Regions from separate parts of the Paenibacillus sp. GCM10027626 genome, predicted to be linked through region 4. Evidence: riboswitches for the same ligand, from Rfam matches in the RefSeq annotation. Region 4 holds a riboswitch; each other region holds the start of a gene.
The links. A riboswitch is a leader RNA that binds a small molecule or an ion and turns the genes downstream of it on or off. The one in region 4 is predicted to bind cyclic di-GMP.

Region 1: it holds a riboswitch for cyclic di-GMP, as region 4 does, so the genes downstream of both, ACFQ0N_RS28610 (MucBP domain-containing protein) here and ACFQ0N_RS38295 (isopeptide-forming domain-containing fimbrial protein) in region 4, are expected to answer to the same signal.
Region 2: it holds a riboswitch for cyclic di-GMP, as region 4 does, so the genes downstream of both, ACFQ0N_RS18250 (transglutaminase domain-containing protein) here and ACFQ0N_RS38295 (isopeptide-forming domain-containing fimbrial protein) in region 4, are expected to answer to the same signal.
Region 3: it holds a riboswitch for cyclic di-GMP, as region 4 does, so the genes downstream of both, ACFQ0N_RS26325 (SpaA isopeptide-forming pilin-related protein) here and ACFQ0N_RS38295 (isopeptide-forming domain-containing fimbrial protein) in region 4, are expected to answer to the same signal.

What each region holds. Positions count from the first base shown of each region.
Region 1 is NZ_JBHTHC010000019.1:97,468-101,969, forward strand. Features, by position in the region: gene ACFQ0N_RS28595 (discoidin domain-containing protein) at 1-2,005, shown strand, start outside; gene ACFQ0N_RS28600 (hypothetical protein) at 2,182-2,445, shown strand; tRNA gene ACFQ0N_RS28605 (tRNA-Gly) at 2,562-2,635, shown strand; cyclic di-GMP riboswitch class I at 3,232-3,318, shown strand; gene ACFQ0N_RS28610 (MucBP domain-containing protein) at 3,498-4,502, shown strand, end outside.
Region 2 is NZ_JBHTHC010000009.1:40,489-44,990, forward strand. Features, by position in the region: gene ACFQ0N_RS18235 (hypothetical protein) at 1-184, shown strand, start outside; gene ACFQ0N_RS18240 (TetR/AcrR family transcriptional regulator) at 187-789, opposite strand; gene ACFQ0N_RS18245 (response regulator) at 1,606-2,775, shown strand; cyclic di-GMP riboswitch class I at 2,767-2,847, shown strand; cyclic di-GMP riboswitch class I at 2,891-2,971, shown strand; gene ACFQ0N_RS18250 (transglutaminase domain-containing protein) at 2,986-3,807, shown strand; gene ACFQ0N_RS18255 (superoxide dismutase family protein) at 3,863-4,414, opposite strand.
Region 3 is NZ_JBHTHC010000016.1:87,297-91,798, forward strand. Features, by position in the region: gene ACFQ0N_RS26320 (class D sortase) at 1-617, opposite strand, end outside; gene ACFQ0N_RS26325 (SpaA isopeptide-forming pilin-related protein) at 688-2,745, opposite strand; cyclic di-GMP riboswitch class I at 2,883-2,970, opposite strand; gene ACFQ0N_RS26330 (DUF4832 domain-containing protein) at 3,105-4,502, opposite strand, start outside.
Region 4 is NZ_JBHTHC010000003.1:462,614-467,115, reverse strand. Features, by position in the region: gene ACFQ0N_RS09155 (isopeptide-forming domain-containing fimbrial protein) at 1-261, shown strand, start outside; cyclic di-GMP riboswitch class I at 1,206-1,289, shown strand; gene ACFQ0N_RS38295 (isopeptide-forming domain-containing fimbrial protein) at 1,488-4,502, shown strand, end outside.

The DNA.
Region 1 (4,502 bases), on a different contig from region 4:
TTACCGACTTGTGGGCGAGGATGGAAACGAAATCGGAAGGACAGCGCCGCCCGACGATTCTAGCTTTAAGATGCTGACGATTGATGCCGCGGGGCATGCAGGCAGCAAGGTGCGCTTTGAAGCGGTGGACGGCAGCGCCGATGCGAGCGTTGGCTGGTTGGCTTTCGACGACCTGAACTGGCGGCAGCTGCTTCCTGATCGCGTTGCATTGAGTGTCTCGAACGATGGAACGGAATGGACGAAGCTGGCAGACTGGCATGGCAAAGAAGCGACCCGTCTCTCCTCTGCGTTGGCTGAAGGCGAGAACGTACGATATGTGCGGTTTGAACTGCCGAACGGCAAAATTGACCTCTCGTTTCTAGACCTGATCCGAATCCAACAGCGGGTCGAAACGGTGGCGTCCGGCATGCTCCCGCAAGACGGCTTGTTGGACTTGGGAGCCGACAAGCAGGTAAACGGCATCCAACTGGCGTTTGACGGCAATCCGTCAGAAAAGAGTTTTCGCATCGAAGCTTCGGCGAATGGCCGGGATTGGTCGCAGGTGTACAAGGCGATCGACAGCAAGAAAGGCGTCGTTCAGGCGATGTTTCCCTCCATTACGGCCAGATATATCCGGATAAGCGGAGGGGAGGCGCCGGCGGACGCTGAGATCACGGTTTATCGGGTGTCGGAACCTGCGTTATCGCCCGATTATGTCCGCGAGCCGGCCGATGGGACGGGAAACATCGACATGGGCAATCCTTCGATTCCGTCGGATGGAGGATCGGTAACGCCGGGCGCAGCTCCTGCACCGCTCCCGGAGCTTTCGATCACGCGGAACGGAGTCGTAACGACCGTATCGGTTTCCTTGAAAGCGGCATTGGATCCGTCGACCGGGAAGGCGTCCGTTCAAGTAGACGACCGTTTGATGGCGGAGCTGTTGAATAAGGCGATGGAGCTATTAGCCGAAGGGAAGCAGGTGGAAGTCGCCATCCGGGCGGAGTCGGCGGAGAAAGCAGATGCGGTCGTTGTGGACTTCCCAGGGGATGCATGGAGGCTCACGGCCAATGCCTTTTCATGGTCATTGCGAATCGATGCGGGGATCGCGAGCGTTGCTTTTGACGCCAAAGCCGTGGCTTCCCTCAGCGCCGCCGCGAACGCAGGGAATATCAGCATCCGTATATCCAAAGCCGCTTTCGGCGCTCTGACCCTGGAAGCGCAGGCCAAGATCGGAGACCGGCCGGTTTATGATTTCGCCGTCATGGCAGGGGAGGAGAAGCTGGACAGCTTTGGCGTAGGCGCCGCGGAAATCCACATCCCTTATACACCGAAGCCCGGAGAGCAGAAGAATGCCATTATCGCTTACGCGATCGACGAAGCCGGCAAGCTTAACGTTGCGAGAGGCAGGTATGACGACGCGAAAGGAGCCGTTCGGATCAAAACCGCACCATTCATGTCGTTCGCGGTTGGCTACAACGAAGTCGGCTTCAAGGACGTTGCCGGTAAGGCGTGGTACCATGAGGCCGTGGCGTTCATATCGGCCAGAGATATTGTCAGGGGTTTGGGTGGCGGCTTATTCGCGCCTGAACGAAATGTAACCCGTGCCGATTTCCTCATCATGGTTATGAACGCCTACGGCATCGAAGCGGACGCAGACGGAACGGGCGGCTTCGCGGATGCGGGGAACAAGTACTATACCCGATATCTCGGCACGGCGAAACGCCTTGGACTGGTATCCGGCACAGGCGGCGGCAATTTCTCGCCCGAGTCTTTTATTCGCCGTCAAGACATGATGGTCATTCTTTATCGGGCGTTGGAAACGTTAGGCGAGCTGCCGACGGGATCAAGCGGGCATACCTTGAAAAGCTTCCCCGACTCGGACGGTGTAGCCAAGTATGCCAGGACCGCCATGCAGCGGTTTGTGGAAGCTGGTATCATGAACGGTAACGGAAAGAGGCTGGCCGCGCCGGCTTTCTCTACGAGGGCGGAGGCCGTGCAGGTGCTTTATCGGCTGTTGACTCTATAAGCGGACGAGGCTAATCTGGATATTATTCTCCGGATCAGCCTCGCAAGGAAGCACGTGTCAGCTCAAATAAAAAACTAACCCGAACCTGATGGAGTACTCATTTAAAAATCTAACTTTGTATTCATGACAGAATGGCCCCCGAGGGGGCTGCCGCTGACGCGGAAGCGTTAAACGATATGACCGGCAATCATATTAACCATGCCAACGATTTTCTTGTGCGTTGGTATGCGCAGTATATGATGCTTGTGGAACAGCAAGGGTTCGGCCAGGCGGCCGGCTCTTGGGATCGGGAAGCGCTGATGAAGGCGCCCACTTATACGTATGCGCCGGGAGGCGTGCTGACGCGAACCGCAGCAGGAGTCGACAACCGGCTGCGGTTCGCGATCCCGGTCTATGGCAGCGGATTCGTTCCGGAATCGGAGCTAACTGAACAAATTTGATAGACCGCACTAGATAAGTCTTTTTGCAACATCATAACACACTTTAACAGACCCACCACTTACTTTGGGACCAGGGGGTCGCATGTTCAAATCGTGTCGTCCCGACCATCAAATTTGCGGGTGTAGTTCAATGGTAGAACTTTAGCCTTCCAAGCTAATAGCGTGATTTCGATTCCCATCACCCGCTCCAGAAGCAGACTTTTGTTCCCTGCCTATGAATATCTACTTTTCTATGGGACAGCAAATCTTCAAATATACGTGGTTATGCTCCCTTTTATATCTAGTAACTTTTCTCTTCATGTCCAAGAAGCCGATAGTGAAATCATAGCTTGATCATAAAAATCCGAATCTACAAAGCGCAAGCATTTGGGAGGATATCGGGTGCCCTGGCATCATCATACGTTCTATCAACTTCTGTTTGTGCTGGAGGGTCCGGTTCGCCCGAGAGTTGCGCTGTTGTAAACCTCTGGAGGGCCCAAGCCCAAATAGACGTCTTTGTAGGCCGAAACTTGGATGGACTATGTCCCGTATACTGGCATTCATCAAAAAAAGCTGAAAGGGACGACACAGTTTCGGTGGGTCCTTTTGGCAATTACGTTTATTGAGCATTGAGGTTGTAAGTGAAATTATAAGCAGGCAGACGGGGGCTGATGAGACCTGATTGGGGAGAGTGGGTGACTTTATCACGAATAACACAAAGTTCAAAAGTTCAAAAAAATGGTTGACTAAAGAAAAATATGAAGTTATAATCTCGTGTGAAGTTACAATTATTGGGTCAAATTTACCAATCGAATAGGGCACACTAACCGAAAGGTTAGGCCGCAAAGCCAGGAGTCTAACAGTCGCAAGACTTATGATCGTCCGGTTGCATTTTCACAAGATGATGATGCAATCGGCGATTTTTTTTGTTTTTCTAGTAAACTCGCAGCTATCGTCAATAGAGATTCTACTGCTAAAGGTAAGACTGACTATGCAGGAGGAGGTGATCGCCTTTTGTAATGCAGCCCAAACCGATGTTGTTGGTATTCAGGAAAAGGAGTGATATCAAAGAAATGGGTGTTGGCAGAAAGTTATTAACCCTTTTGTTTGCTTTGGCACTGATTGTTAATGCTTGTTATCCTTTTCAACAAGCTTATGCGAACGGGGCCTCAGGCGGGGAGCTCGTTTGGCCCAATCCCGGCGCCATTAACCTGAACAAGCAAGCAGAGCCCACCGGTACACCGGGGGAATGGAAGATTAAGCTGACCGTAGAGGGCAAAAATCTGGAGACAACTTCTGATGTCGTGCTTGTCATCGATAAGTCGGGCAGCATGGACAGTAACAAAAGGATGTCCAATGCGAGGACGGCGGCAAACCGATTTGTCGATGAGCTTCTTATCCCTGATTCAAACACAAGAATAGCGGTTGTAACATTTAATGAAGGTGCTCAGGATGTTTCCGGTTTTAAAGGGGCCGCTGAAAAGGAAAAGCTGAAATCGTCCATTAACAATATTCGCGCATCAGGCGGTACGAATATTCAGGCAGGCCTTCATCGGGCCCGGGAACTGTTGGCCGAGAGTACAGCGCAAGCCAAGGCCATCGTGCTGTTAAGCGACGGCGAGCCGACATACAGTTATAAGGCTGGTGCTGCTACCAATTATGTGTGGCCAGATAAGAAATATAACTTTATTCTTTCCAAGTTCGACTACAGTAAGGTCATAGGGTCAGGGTCAGATTACGATCTAGATACGTGGTACGGGGATTGGGAGTATAAGGTAAATGGCTTCAAAGTCAAAACAAATGGCATAGCGACTTTGTCGGAAGCGCACAGTATTATGAACGATGACAAAGTCACCATATATTCCATTGGGCTGGAAGTCGGTAATAACAAAAATGCTACTTATGTGCTCAAGAACAGTCAGAATGGCGGTTATTATGCTTCAAGCAGTTCCGAACTGGAGGGAGTATTCGATCAGTTGACAGGACAGTTTGCCTATGCTGCCAGAAACCCGGTTATTATTGACCCGATGGGAGATATGTTCAACCTTGTTGATGGGACGTATGAAGCAAGCCAGGGT
Region 2 (4,502 bases), on a different contig from region 4:
GCGGAAACGTAATTTGTTCGATATATTACAAAGAAAAGCAACATACCGGAATCCTGAAACGACCAATCGCATTGCACTTAAGCTAGCTTTAATCAATGAAGGATTAACCTGCCTGTCGTTGCGAGACTTTTCCAATCCGCAAAAAATAGAGGCATTAAAGCAGCTTTTCGATGATCAGATGTAAGCTTATCGCTGCGACAGGCCTGACAAAACAAAGTGGGTCGTCTGCTTTATTTCGTAATCTGGCCCGGCATCGGCATCTCGGCCGACAGCCCATGCTTCAGTAAGCAAGGAATCATAAGCGGGATAGACAAGAATAGAAATGATGTACATTTCAATTTGGGGCAGCGATTCGAAATGAAAGACGTCTTGTTCTTTGCCGGAGGTTAAAATAGTGCGCAGGTAATCGAAACAAGGGGTCAAGATATTACGAATCGCTTGTTTGAGCGGCCCGCTGGATGAGAGTTCGTGTTTGAGAATCATATGAAATAGCTTGTTTTCATAACGCGCTCTAAGGAAAAGCTGGATAAAATGGCACAGTTCCTCAGCCGGCTCTTCAATTTGCTTTTGCCCCTGGTTGAATAAAGAGCTGACATCCTGTGTCAGCCGCTCGATGACGGCATAATATAAATTTTCCTTGGAGCCAAAGTAATAAGACACTAGAGCCAGATTTGCATCTGCCGCATCGCAAATTTGGCGTACAGAAGTGTTGTTGTAGCCGCTCTCAGCAAAGCATTGCTTCGCGGCATCCAAAATTCTCTTCTTTGATTCTTCCTTTTTGTTACTCATTATTCCTCCATTGGCCTTTTAGACGATTATAATTTTTGTACAGCATACATACAAGTTCATAGCCGGAAGATTCCAAGCGCAGGCATTACTGCCTGGAATCTTCCCGCGGGCTGCGCAGTAGAAGCGATTTTCGGGATGTTGAAGGAAATATACGTGCCTTGATTTGAGTGACGGCACTATGTCCCGCTCATGCCAGATCCTATCGTCAATGACGGCGAATGCTTCATGCGAAGGACGATCTATGATTTCTATCTTTATTATACTTCCATTTGCGCGAGTTAAAAGACCGTAACGCAAGGCATTTTCTACCAGAGGTTGCAGGGTAAGCGGCGTCAGCCTTTTCTTCTTGATTTTATAGAATTTATAAAATTCGGCTGGTTTGGCCTTAGAGTTGGAGAATGTCAAGTGTTTTTTAAGCCAAGTGGACACACGATCCGCTATTTTGTCGAATACCGACCAATTCAGAGGTGTCCCGGACACAGGATGCGTTATTTGCGGTTTAGTCGGGTTTTCGCGGTGTCATGTCTTATTCAGTTCGACGAAATGAAGGGCTTTTCCTTCGTCTGAAAATAAACATAGGGAAGAAATTAAAAAAATATTGAGGAATCTTAGAGCCTGATGTTTGGTTGCAGCTGCTTGGGGGAAAAGCATCCTAAAAGCTTCATTTACAATCGTTCAAAATATCGACAAACGACATAGGAAATATGTACTTAATTCTGGAAGTCGGGCTAGGAAAAATCGACATAAGGTGATATACTAGAGTCATAGAAATACAATATCTACCATGCTTAAGTCTATGGGAAAAGGACCCTTGATATGAAAGCTTTCATAGTTGATGACGAACGACTAGCTGCTGCAAGGCTGAAGAAGCTGCTTGAGAAGGACATTGGCGGGGTTGAGGTTTTAAGTGTTTATACCATCCCAAGCGTTGTTATTGAGCAAGCAAGTGTTCTGAAGCCGGATGTTGTTTTCTTGGACATTCATATGCCCGGTATTAACGGGCTTGAGCTGGGAGAGCTGCTTCAGGAAGTGCTGCCGGATGTCGAGCTTGTATTTGTAACCGGCTACGATCATTACGCTGTTCGCGCTTTTGAGCTTTACGCGCTGGATTATATTGTGAAGCCGGTGCGCGTGGACCGTCTAAGGCTGACGGTACAGCGGCTGCGCGTTAAGCGGCAAGAAGCGAAGACTCCTGAAGCAAAGTTGCCGAGCATATGTTGCTTTAAGGCGCTGCGCTTTCAATTTCCAGGCCAGGAGCCACGGGCAGTTAAGTGGCGGACAAGCAAGGCGCAAGAGCTATTTGCTTATTTATTGCATCATCGCAATGTTGTAGTCGATCACGGAACAATCATGGAGCTATTTTGGCCGGAGATGGATGTACCGAAGGCCATGCAGCAGATGTATACAACAATCTATCATATTCGCAAGGTGTTGAAGAGTGAAGGATTGACATCGGTGACGATTACGAGATGCAATCATGAAGCCGGTTATCTTCTTACGATTGGACAACCAGTTGAATTAGATGTTGAAATATGGGAGCAAAGCATCAGGCAGCTGGATTCCAGCAGTTCGCAGGATGTAATTGAGCTTGAGGAAATTTTGCAGCAGTACACTGGCGATTACTTGGCCGACTACGACTATTTGTGGGCTGAGCATGAGCGCGAGAGACTGCGGCAGCAATGCATAACGCTGATGAGCGCCTTGGTTAAGCTGTATCTTGATCAGGGTCAGAAGATGAAGGCGAGCAGAGTATACGGGCGAATGCAGCAGTTGTTTCCGTATGAAGAAGAGGGCTACTTTGGCTTGATGAAGCTTTATGATTTATTGGGCGAAAGTGCCAAGGTGGACGAGCAGTACCGTTTGTTAAAGTCGCGGTTAGCTGACGAGTTGGAGGTTGACGTGCATCATACCATCAATGAATGGTACAAGCGGTGGAAGCAATATCGGAGCGAGGCTGATCCTCGCCAAGTGAGCTATTCTCGATAATGGCAAACCTGTCGAAAGACAGGGACGCAAAGCTACAGGGCCTTCCCTCAAGGATGGCAGCCAGCTACCGAAATGAACAAGCTTTTTTTATTTCATAGCATGGCAAAAAAACTTTACACGATAACGGCAAACCTGTCGAAAGGCAGGGACGCAAAGCTACAGGGCCTTCCCTCAAGGATGGCAGCCAGCTACCGAAGGGAGTTTTTTTATATGCGTAAATTTATGCTGACGTTGATGGCGTTTGTTGTTTTATTGGCTGCGGTTGCTGGTGCTGCCGGCAATGTACAAGCGGCGGCAAACGCTGGACAAGCTGCATGGTTGGACAAGGGTGAACTGAATAAAGGACTTATAGCGGTTCATTACAATGCCGAACCTAAAGTCAAGATCAAGCTGATGATTGCAAAAGGCGCTGGAACCTACACCTACACGGTGCGTAACGGAGTGAAGGAAGAGCGGTTCCCGCTGCAAATGGGCAACGGAGACTATACGGTTACACTGCTGGAGCAGGTAAACGGAAATCAGTATAAAGTTATTGGCAAAGATACAGTGAAGCTGAACCTGGCTGATCAGAATGTCGTATACTTGAATACGGTACAAAATATTGAATGGGACGCTCAGAACCAGGCGATTGTCAAAGCAAACGAACTGATTAAAGGGAAAAAGACAGACGCGGAGAAAGTGAAAGCGATCCATGATTTTATTATTAACAACATCGCTTACGATAATACACTGGCCAAGACAGTGACAACCGATTATTTGCCGCAAATTGACCGGACACTCAAGGATGGCAAAGACATCTGCTATGGTTATGCGGCGTTATTTGCAGCCATGCTGCGCGCGGTAGATATTCCCGCCAAAATGACAATGGGAAAAACAACATATGTAGATGTGTACCATGCCTGGAACGAAGTGTTAATGGACGGAAAATGGGTTACAATTGATACAACGATCGATGCCGGTTTGAAAAATACAAAAAAAGCATTGCCAATGATCAAGGATGACAAGAATTACAAAGTGGAAAAGCAATATTAATGAATACAAGTGGGAGTCCTGTAGCTTGCAAGTTGCTGACAGGACTCCCTTTTTGTCATTGTTTTTTTTGGATAACCCCGCAAGCGATTCGATTGCCGGAATTGCCTGACGGATCGGTTACGTAATCATCCTGCTTCTCGTGAATAACTAAGGCGGTGCCGCCTGGTTTTTGCAAATCGTTCAAAGTAAACACCTTGCTTTCGATGGTGGCTTCTACTGTCCCGTCCTTTTGAACGAGAAGATTGGGTAGATCGCCGGTATGAAAGCCTTTCGGATTATTAAATCCATGATGCTTGTGGGTCAGATTCAGATGCTCGCCAGCTGACTTGAAATCTGGCTTTTCACACAGACCGGTTTCATGAATATGAAAACCATGCAAACCAGGCGGCAGTTTTTCCGCTTTTATGTTGATTTGGACCGCATTTTTCTGCTGCACAATTGTCGCCGTTCCAATCTCCTTGCCTTCGCTATTAATGATGGTCACAGCGATCGGTTTGTGAGCTGTGGAGCTGGCAAATGCAGCAGGTGAGATGGAACTGATGACACCCAGCATTAACAAGCTGCCGCAGCTGAATAGGCGCACCGTTTTACTTAATGACTTCCTCATTATTGGATTCCTCCTGGTAATGTTTGTGATTCTTCTTCATAGCATGTCCTCCCGGCCGGAAAAATATTAGTGCGAAGTGACCAACATT
Region 3 (4,502 bases), on a different contig from region 4:
GGATTAACAAGCGGGTCGCAGGTAATAAGCGTAAGAACCTTATCCTTATCATTACGATTAAGTACCGATACATCCTCCGGTTTTACCCTTGTTGTGTTGAACACGGTATAGACATATTCGTGGCCTTGCTTTTTGACGACAACCTGATCGCCTACAGCTACTTCATTCAGCCGATTAAAGAGCCTTCCTTTTTTGCGCATGCGGTGGCCGGCGATGGCAGCATTGCCTACTTCACCAAGCGGTGTCGTTTCTTTCATGTGTGCAGTCGCATGCCGCATATTCTCTTTAGTCGCTCCTTCAAGCACCGGGACCTTCAAATCAATCTTGGCGATTTCTAAGGTAGCGATTGGCACCGCCTCTTCATCGTCATCGTTCACCGCTACGGGCTCCGGCACCATCTCAGCCTCCGGCTCCGTCTGCTCTTCATCAAAAATATCGTCCAGTCCCCTGTAATGGGTCTGAACCTGAGGCGCAGCCTCTGTATCATAGGCAGCCATAACATCTTCCATTTCATCCAGCAGCCTGGCTTCCCGCCGCTCATCAATCCAATTCGTGATAGACGGATAGAGCATAACAATAATACCCGCAATAATGAGTAAAGCCGCAATTTTTCGCATCTTTATGCCTCTTTTCAAACCGAAAGAAGTAAAGGGAGCAGAGTCCCTTTACTTCTTTCTTTGATTCCACCTATTGCTGGCTGTTCTTCTTCAGCTTCCTGCCTCTTAGCAACAATAATCCAAGCGCAGACAATCCAAGGCCGCTCCAATAATAAGGAGTCGGGCTAGTTTCTCCGGTTTGAGGGAGCTTATCTACTGCGGCTACTTTATCTCCCAAGCCCGCTAGCGGGACGGCCTCTGTCTCAACAGAAACAGTTTCTTCTATTATAGCGGGTTCTTCCAAAAGTTCATCAGTCAGATCCGGCTTTTCAGCTCCATCTGCTTGGCCGCGCGGCACCTCTTCATCAACGATAGTCACTAATTCCCCTTCATCTGTCGGTTCGACAGGCACATTCGGGTTTTGCGGCGTCACCGGTTCTACAGGATCTATTGGATGATTAGGATCCGGCTTCGGACTCTCGGTACCTGGGTAAGGATTCCAAGGGTAGGGAGTCTCTGGATCAGGATCCGGATCCGGGTCTGGCTTCGGATTAGGCGTGCTTTCTTTTTGGTTTGTGAAAGTAAGCGAAACCTTTGGTGATTGGAGTGAAACCGAATGTTTCGTTCCATCCAATTGGTAGCCCTTTGGTGCGGCGGTTTCTTGAATAACATAATCATCATACTTCAAACCTTCGAATACTGCAGTGCCGTCTGCATCTGTTGTTTTCGAGGCGATAACAACCAGTTCCCCTTCAGTATTCTTGCGGCTCAAGGTGAAAGCAGCGCCTTCCAGTTTCCTATTTTGATCGTCGGCATCGACTTTAACGATTTCGATTTTGCCTTCCGGGTCTGGATCTGGCTTCGGATTCGGGATCTCCGGATCTTTTCCTTTCTTCTCCACGATCACTTCATTCGTAGGCACATTGCCCACATTGGCAATATTACTTACTTTCGCTCCCGGTTCCAGTCTGCTGAAATCGACTTTGTACTCAATTTTAGGTTGTTCGCCAGCTTTAATGCTTCGGTTATCATTAGTAACTGTCAGCTTGTGCTCAACCGGGTCATACGTATAGGAGAACTGATCTGTAACTACAATTGAATCTTCGATTAAATCAACGCGGCTGTCAATCAAATCCGTTACAACAATGGAGTTCTGCTTGAACTCGCCAAAGCTGTAGAACTGAATCGTATAATTAACAATTTGATCCGATCCTTGATCGCTGGACAGCAGTTCTTTGTCTGCCTTTTTAAGAACATTGATCGCTCCCGCAGTTTTACCGAGCTTTACGATTTCCGCTGTATACTCTTTTTCACCGTCAGCGGTGATTTTCGCGCTATTGTTATACTCTGGTTTTAGATCAACGATTTTCATTTCATATCTAATGAAGTAAGCCCGTTCGATATCGCCAAAATCAAAATGAATTTCATTATTGTTAACGCTCCAATGTGGCGGCTTCTTTAGTAGATTTTCCTCCTCATACGGGGAATCAACATAGAACTTCATACTATCCTCTACTAATTCAAGACCGGGCGGGATATAGTCCACGACCTTTACATTTTTCAAATCCTTCAGTGCACCGTTTACACGAATATAATATTCGATAGGTTTTCCCGGATCTGTTACGACACCGTTGTGATTTTCATCAAATCCTAGATTGCCGTTCCACTTTTCTATCAGATTTTCTTTAGGACCGCCGTTACCGGGATCAACAATCGTAACATCGAGCGTCGTAACCATATTTTTGATTGTTACCACAATCGGCAATGTCCCCGGCTCAGCCTTCCAGCTTAGCGTCGCCTCTAGCAGCATATACCCTTTAAGGCCTGACTGCATATTAGCACCGAAAGTGCAAGTTACCTCAGTTTGCGAAGTTTCTTCATTTTCCGTTATTGAGCAATCGCGAATATGCTCGGGCGGATACTTTGGCGTTACATCCTTTAATATAGAAGGCAACGTAAACGTTAACTGATCGCCTTCATTTATGGCCCCCACCTGTTTCGCTTCATATTCTACCTTTAATGCAATATACTCGCCGCGATTGAGCTCGTACACATTGGAGGTTACTGTATAATTAAATCCAGGATCCCCCGTTGCAATAGCAGATGACGGCGCTAGGATCAAGCTGCCGAACAGTCCCCAGAGCAACATAAAAGCTAATACTCCATAACTCTTACTCTTCAAAACTCGCACTAAATGAGCCAATTTCTCACCTCATTTACATATTATAAGTCTCTGCTCAGTTTTATGCTGTAGGTCAATAAAAAAGACTGCCACGATAAAATAATCATGGCAGTCGAACGGTCATAGCATTATACAATGCGTTAGACTCAGACTTTGCGTCCCACCCTTTCGAATGGTTTGCGATTTTCATGTTATATGTTATTTAACGATACAGCTATAAATTCCGGCAGAAGCTAGACTTGATTCCATTTTATCACAATCTTCCACACATTTGTTAAACACTTTTTTACTAATTTTATAGGTAAGATGGATTAGTTGTGCCGATATTACTTTATAGCCATAATTTTCACTGTCCCTAAGGCAAACCGACCATCCTCGCGGCGTTCCTCAATAGCAAAATCGACCCCCGGCTTGCCATTGCTCGGGTCAATGATTGCTGCGTTAACCGTATATGTGCCAGCGGCTAATGTTTTAGGCAGCGGTAGAGAAAAGACTGCTTTGCTTGTTCCGGGAAGCCATTTGCGAATATCCTGATCCGTGTTCATTTTTACTGCAATTGTTCCGTTCTGGTCTGAGAGTGAGAGCTCGAACGGCCATTCATAGTAAAACGGCGCCACACCCCGGTTTTTCACCTGCAATTCAATATTCAAACTCTGCCCGGCCTTGACAGTCTCCTCATGTGATTCTTCGGTGATGACAAAGCGATAACCAATCGTTTTCAAAAACCGGTCAATATTGCTCTGGTACTTTGTATCTTCCTCACGATAGGGCGCACTTGGCCCCAGCCACGAAACATGTGTCATGCGCGCTTGACGCAACGTTTCTTCAATTCTGCTGTCCTTCATAAAATTGGAATCGGGCATGAACTCGCCACCGCTCGGCGCTTTCGTCCAATAATTCAACATGGCAGGCTCCTTTTCCTTTGTCAGCCATGAAGTATAACCTTTCGTAGACCATTTGTAGAATTCATCGATCGTAGAGCGCTTATCGCCAAATGCATCATTATACAGTCCCATGCCATAAGCCACAGCGATCTCATGCGGGCGCCGCATCAGCAGATGCTTGTCTGGAAACGACTTCGCATAATGAGTGGCGTACTGATCGGTAATGCTGCGCTTAGGAAAAACGATCGCTGTATCGCCATCATTTTTTGTATGCCATTCTCCCCAATGACCCACGCTCCCTAATTGCACAAAAGCGATCTGCGGATTGTTGTTATACCTTTTCCCTAATGCTTTTAAAAGCAGCTCATGATTTTTAATTAAAGCGGGATGCGTATAATCTGGACTAAAACCTTCACCATAATCCATGCTGTACCATTTCCCTTTATGGCCTATTTCTTCATAAAGCCAGTCCGGTATGTCCATATGAGATTCGCTGCGCGGGTAATCCAGGATGACCCGAATGACCAGATGCACTCCCTGCTCCTTCCAATAAGCCATGTTGAACTTTTTTTCCACTTCTTCAAAAGCGTACTTTCCTTTTTCCGGCTCAAGCTCCCGCCAAGTCATATTTGCATGCGCCAGACGTACAGGCTGTTCGATGTCGCTGGTAGTTCTTGCATCTGCAACAAAGCCTATATAGGGGTTTGCCAGCACTTCCTCTGATTCAACCGGTTTGAACAAAGTACGTTTCACCTCTTTGGCTGCATCCGAATTATTAAAGATTAGGACACTAGACACACCAGCAATGAGCGCAAACAAAAAAAGTGCCATAATTCGACG
Region 4 (4,502 bases):
CCAGGCAAACCAGGGCAACCGGATAAACCGGTCAAGCCGGGAGAGAAAGAACCAACCAAACCGACTCCGACACCTGAGCAACCTTGGGTATCCACAGGTGGAGGGAACGGCACGGAAAGCGGCAGCAAGAACAATGGTCAGCACTACTTGCCAAAAACAGCGACCAATATGTATACGTATTTGCTGGCAGGAGGTCTGCTCCTGATTGCCGGCATGTGGCTGGCAAGAAGAAAAAAGAGCGATAAAAAGAATGCCTCATAGAAAAAACTAAAAAAGCGGCCCCTCTCTTTTGGGAGATGGGCTGCTTTTTGTGTTTGTATCGGTTTTCATTGAAGGTTAAGCGTTAGAAAGCATGGGATCGGGTTTATAATGATGACCCTCAGGACGAGCTGCTTTTTCATTTTCTGGATGAAAACCGATTGTTACTGGCTACTATCTCGCCCATAACCATAAAGGGAACTGCGTTTTTATTAAACTACATTGTCTGGGAAAAATTTATATAAAAACTAGTGCTACAGGACGGGCGTGCTGTCATTGAAGGCAAGCAAGCATGACGCCCGGGAGCAACGGCAATGATGGAGCGCTTGCTGAAAACAATAGGTCTTATTGATTCCTAACATTAAATGAATCAACTGTCACCGGCCATAAGTTGTATAGAAAATGTATAGGAGTAGTTGATACTATAAATATGAAAGGAAACCACTCCCGAACATTAATAAAATAGTGATGTTGTATTCCCAGGAAGCTATAGATAAAAAGAAATTTTAACCAAATTGGGACTATCGGGCCTAACCCATCAATTTTAATTCAAGTATAATCCAAATTAAGCAAGTGTTTAATGCGGAAAATACTAAATGCAAGCTCGTACGATAATGGCAACCCCGTTGACTGTTCGTGTGTTTGATTTTGTTCTTACTCAATAGTGAAATTATGGCAAATAATGGAAGTGGCTTGGTAAGGAATGAATGCTTCTATTAACTGACGAGAGTAAGCGCTGTGCACGCTCCATAGAAAGCGCTGCCGTGGAATTACTCAAGAAAACGTGAAACGGATCTTTGTATAGGAACTATGCTGGTTGCGTCCGTTCTTCCTAAAATTAGACAAATAACTATAGATTACAGCAAACTTGGGGCTATCGTACCTGATCTTTAGACTTATTTCAATATATACTAATGGTGATTTCTGTTTAGAAAATTAAATACATCGTACGATAATAGCAAACTCGTTGAAAGACGGGGACGCAAAGCTATAGGGGCTAACGGGTCAACCAATGCCAGCCAGCTGCCGAATATGATGGAAACCTCCATCTGTTGGCGCATGTTCGGTTACGATGGAGTTTTTTTATTTTGGGCATGAGGAGGAGGTGTTCATTGATGACTGCAGCAATGAGTTGCTTCTACTAATTTAAGAAGGAGAGGAAGATGAAAACGTATCCGCCAACATATCCTCCCACATTCAAAGTAAAAAATAAATAAGGAGGGAATACATTGAAAACAAAATTACTAATCAATCGGATTTTTAAAGTTTTGATGGCTTTTCTCATCATTATTGCGTACAATCCGATTCTTCCATTTCAAAATGCAAAGGCGGCTGCAGATAATAAGTGGCTGACTTATAAATTGGATGGATTCTCTAATGATACGTTTAATCAATTGTTTGAATCGGATGGTACTGCCAATGTTCCCGGTGGGACAAACTTTATACGGCTGACACCGGCAGAGCCAATGAAAAGCGGCAGCGTTTTTAACAAAAATGCAATTTGCCCAAAAAACAATTATTCATTCAGTACAGCCTTTTCGTTTAAAATGAGTCCAAATACGGAAGAGGCTAGTGACGGTTTGACTTTTACGATCCAGACCGGTACATCCAGTCAGTTAAGTGAGGGAGGCGGTATAGGGTATTACGGTATTAAACCCAGCTTCGCTGTTAAATATGATACTTTTTTAAACACAGTTTATCGTGATCCTTCTTCAAACTACATTGGACTTGCGCAAAATGGATCGGTGGAAAATCAGGATGGTTGGTATACCGATTTGGATCAGTATAATGGGGCTAATGGCACCAATTATGTTTTATCAAACGGAACACTGTATTACACATGGATCGACTATGATGGTTTAGCCCAAAATGTTCAGGTACGTCTAGGAACTTCACCAGATAGAGCGAGTGCTAACAAAATTTTAGAAGTAAATAACATAGATCTTGGTTCGATATTTGATGGAAAACCTATTCACGCCGGTTTTACCGCTTCGACAGGATACCCGAATAACGAGACTCATGATATCAATAGCTGGTATTTTGTCAATAACTACGCACCTATTGATACCCTTGCTCAGCCAAATGAGTACAGGCAAGCACCTAGCAGTGTGAAATTAGCGTCTGAGCCGGCTGGCGAACCGGGGGTATACAATGTTACGGCAATTCTGCTAGATCCGCTAGGTAATCCAGTTCCCGATGCACAGCTGGATACTTTTACTTCTACAGTAGGAGACCTAAACGGACCAAACGGAGAGCCTGTAACCGCTTTAGTAGCAGATGCAGACGGAAAGATTCATGCGGTGTTGAACAATGCCGATCATTCAAAAGACATTACACTTTCGGCTACTGCCGGTTGCGCCAGTGATTCTGACACAATTCCGGCTACTAACCAGCCGCCAGTCGCCCCGGATGATACAAAGACTACGCCGGTAAATACGCCGGTCTCGGGGCAAGTAAACGGGACGGATCCAGATGGCGACAGTCTAACCTATAAAGCGGGTCAACAGCCGATTCATGGTACGATTATAGTGAATGAGGATGGAACGTGGACTTACACGCCGGATAAAGACTATGTTGGTGATGATTCGTTTACTGTCATTGTTGATGATGGGCATGGCGGAACGGCAGAAGCAACAATCACGATTCACATCAATCTAAATCCTTCTCCATCTCTCGAATCTAATAAAACAGCAGTAATCAAACAAAAAGCGGATGGGAATAAAGATGCAGCTCATCCGGAAGTGGGAGACACGTTGCTGTATACAATACAGACGCGCAATACGGTAACAGATACTCTCGTGAGCAATCTCGTGATCTCCGACAAAATTCCGGCAGGGTTGGAATATGTTCCGGGTACACTGACCGTAGACGGTAAAGCAGTCAGTGATGATCAGGATGATGATCAAGGCCATTATGCCGATCTTACAGTAACCGGAAAGTTTGGGGATGTAACCGACACGGAATGGTATACGATTACATTCGAAGTACAGGTAAAAGCAGGACAAGCTGGGAAGACGATTGAAAATACCGCGGCTGTCACTGGCGACAATCTAGACAAGCCTGACGAGCCGAAGAATACTGTTGTGGTCTATCCACTTAATCCGCCAGATCCACCAGACGGATGTGGCATCCCGGTAGCCCTGATAAATGGCAGTTTTGAGGAACCACCTGGAACAGGTTCAATGAATGGTTCATTTGGGTACTTTGTAGATGAAGTTCCAGGATGGGAGACTACTGATACATGGATTGAAATATGGGACTATGCTGCAGGTTACCCTGCTCCTTATGTACAAGAACATGTTCCTCCTGTTGATGGTAATCGATTTGCAGAAATAAATGCTGCTATAAACGGCATGTTATATCAAGATGTCCAGACTACACCCGGACAGACGATCTATTGGAGACTTTCACATATAGGGCTAAGCGGAGTTGATACGATGCAACTCCGAATCGGACCGGCAACAGCCGATCCTTATGATACCTCAATCATACAACAAATGTCCGATGACAATACGGCCTGGGGAACTTATACGGGATCCTATACCGTTCCGGAAGGACAAACCGTGACAAGGTTTGGATTTGAGGCTGTATCTACGTCCACTGGATCGATCGGACATGGTAATCATCTAGACGACATCTTTCTAGGTACAGGGCCTTGTGTCGTAGCAGAAAAAACGGTTAGTCCAAAAAGTGACGTATTTGCTGGGGATGAATTAATCTATGAAGTCACCGTGAAAAATGGTGGTGGCGACATTGCCGAAAATACAGTCATCGAAGATGCGATACCTCAAGGTACAGAGTATGTTCCTGGATCAATGAAAATTTTGAACGGTCCTAAAAAAGGAACGGTAACAGATGAGAAAGATGAGGATGCAGGTCATTATGCTGACGGCAAAGTAACTTTTAATGTCGGAACTTTACCGAATATCACTGACCTGCCTGATGGAATTACTGTTCAATTTAAAGTAAAAGCTTTGTCTAATTATGCAGGAAAAGATGTAATGAACAAGGCATTAGTGAAATTTAAAGACTTGCTAATAGATGAAGAAAAACAAACTGAAACGAATGAAGTAAAAACACCGATCAAATATAAAGATCCTGTCCTGAAATCGGAAAAATCAGCAGCGATTCAACAAAAGGCTGATGGCAATACAGATACGGACAATCCGGAAGTCGGCGACACCCTTCTCTACACAATTAAGACTCAGAACACGATGGCAGACAGTCTTGTGAAAAACTTGGTG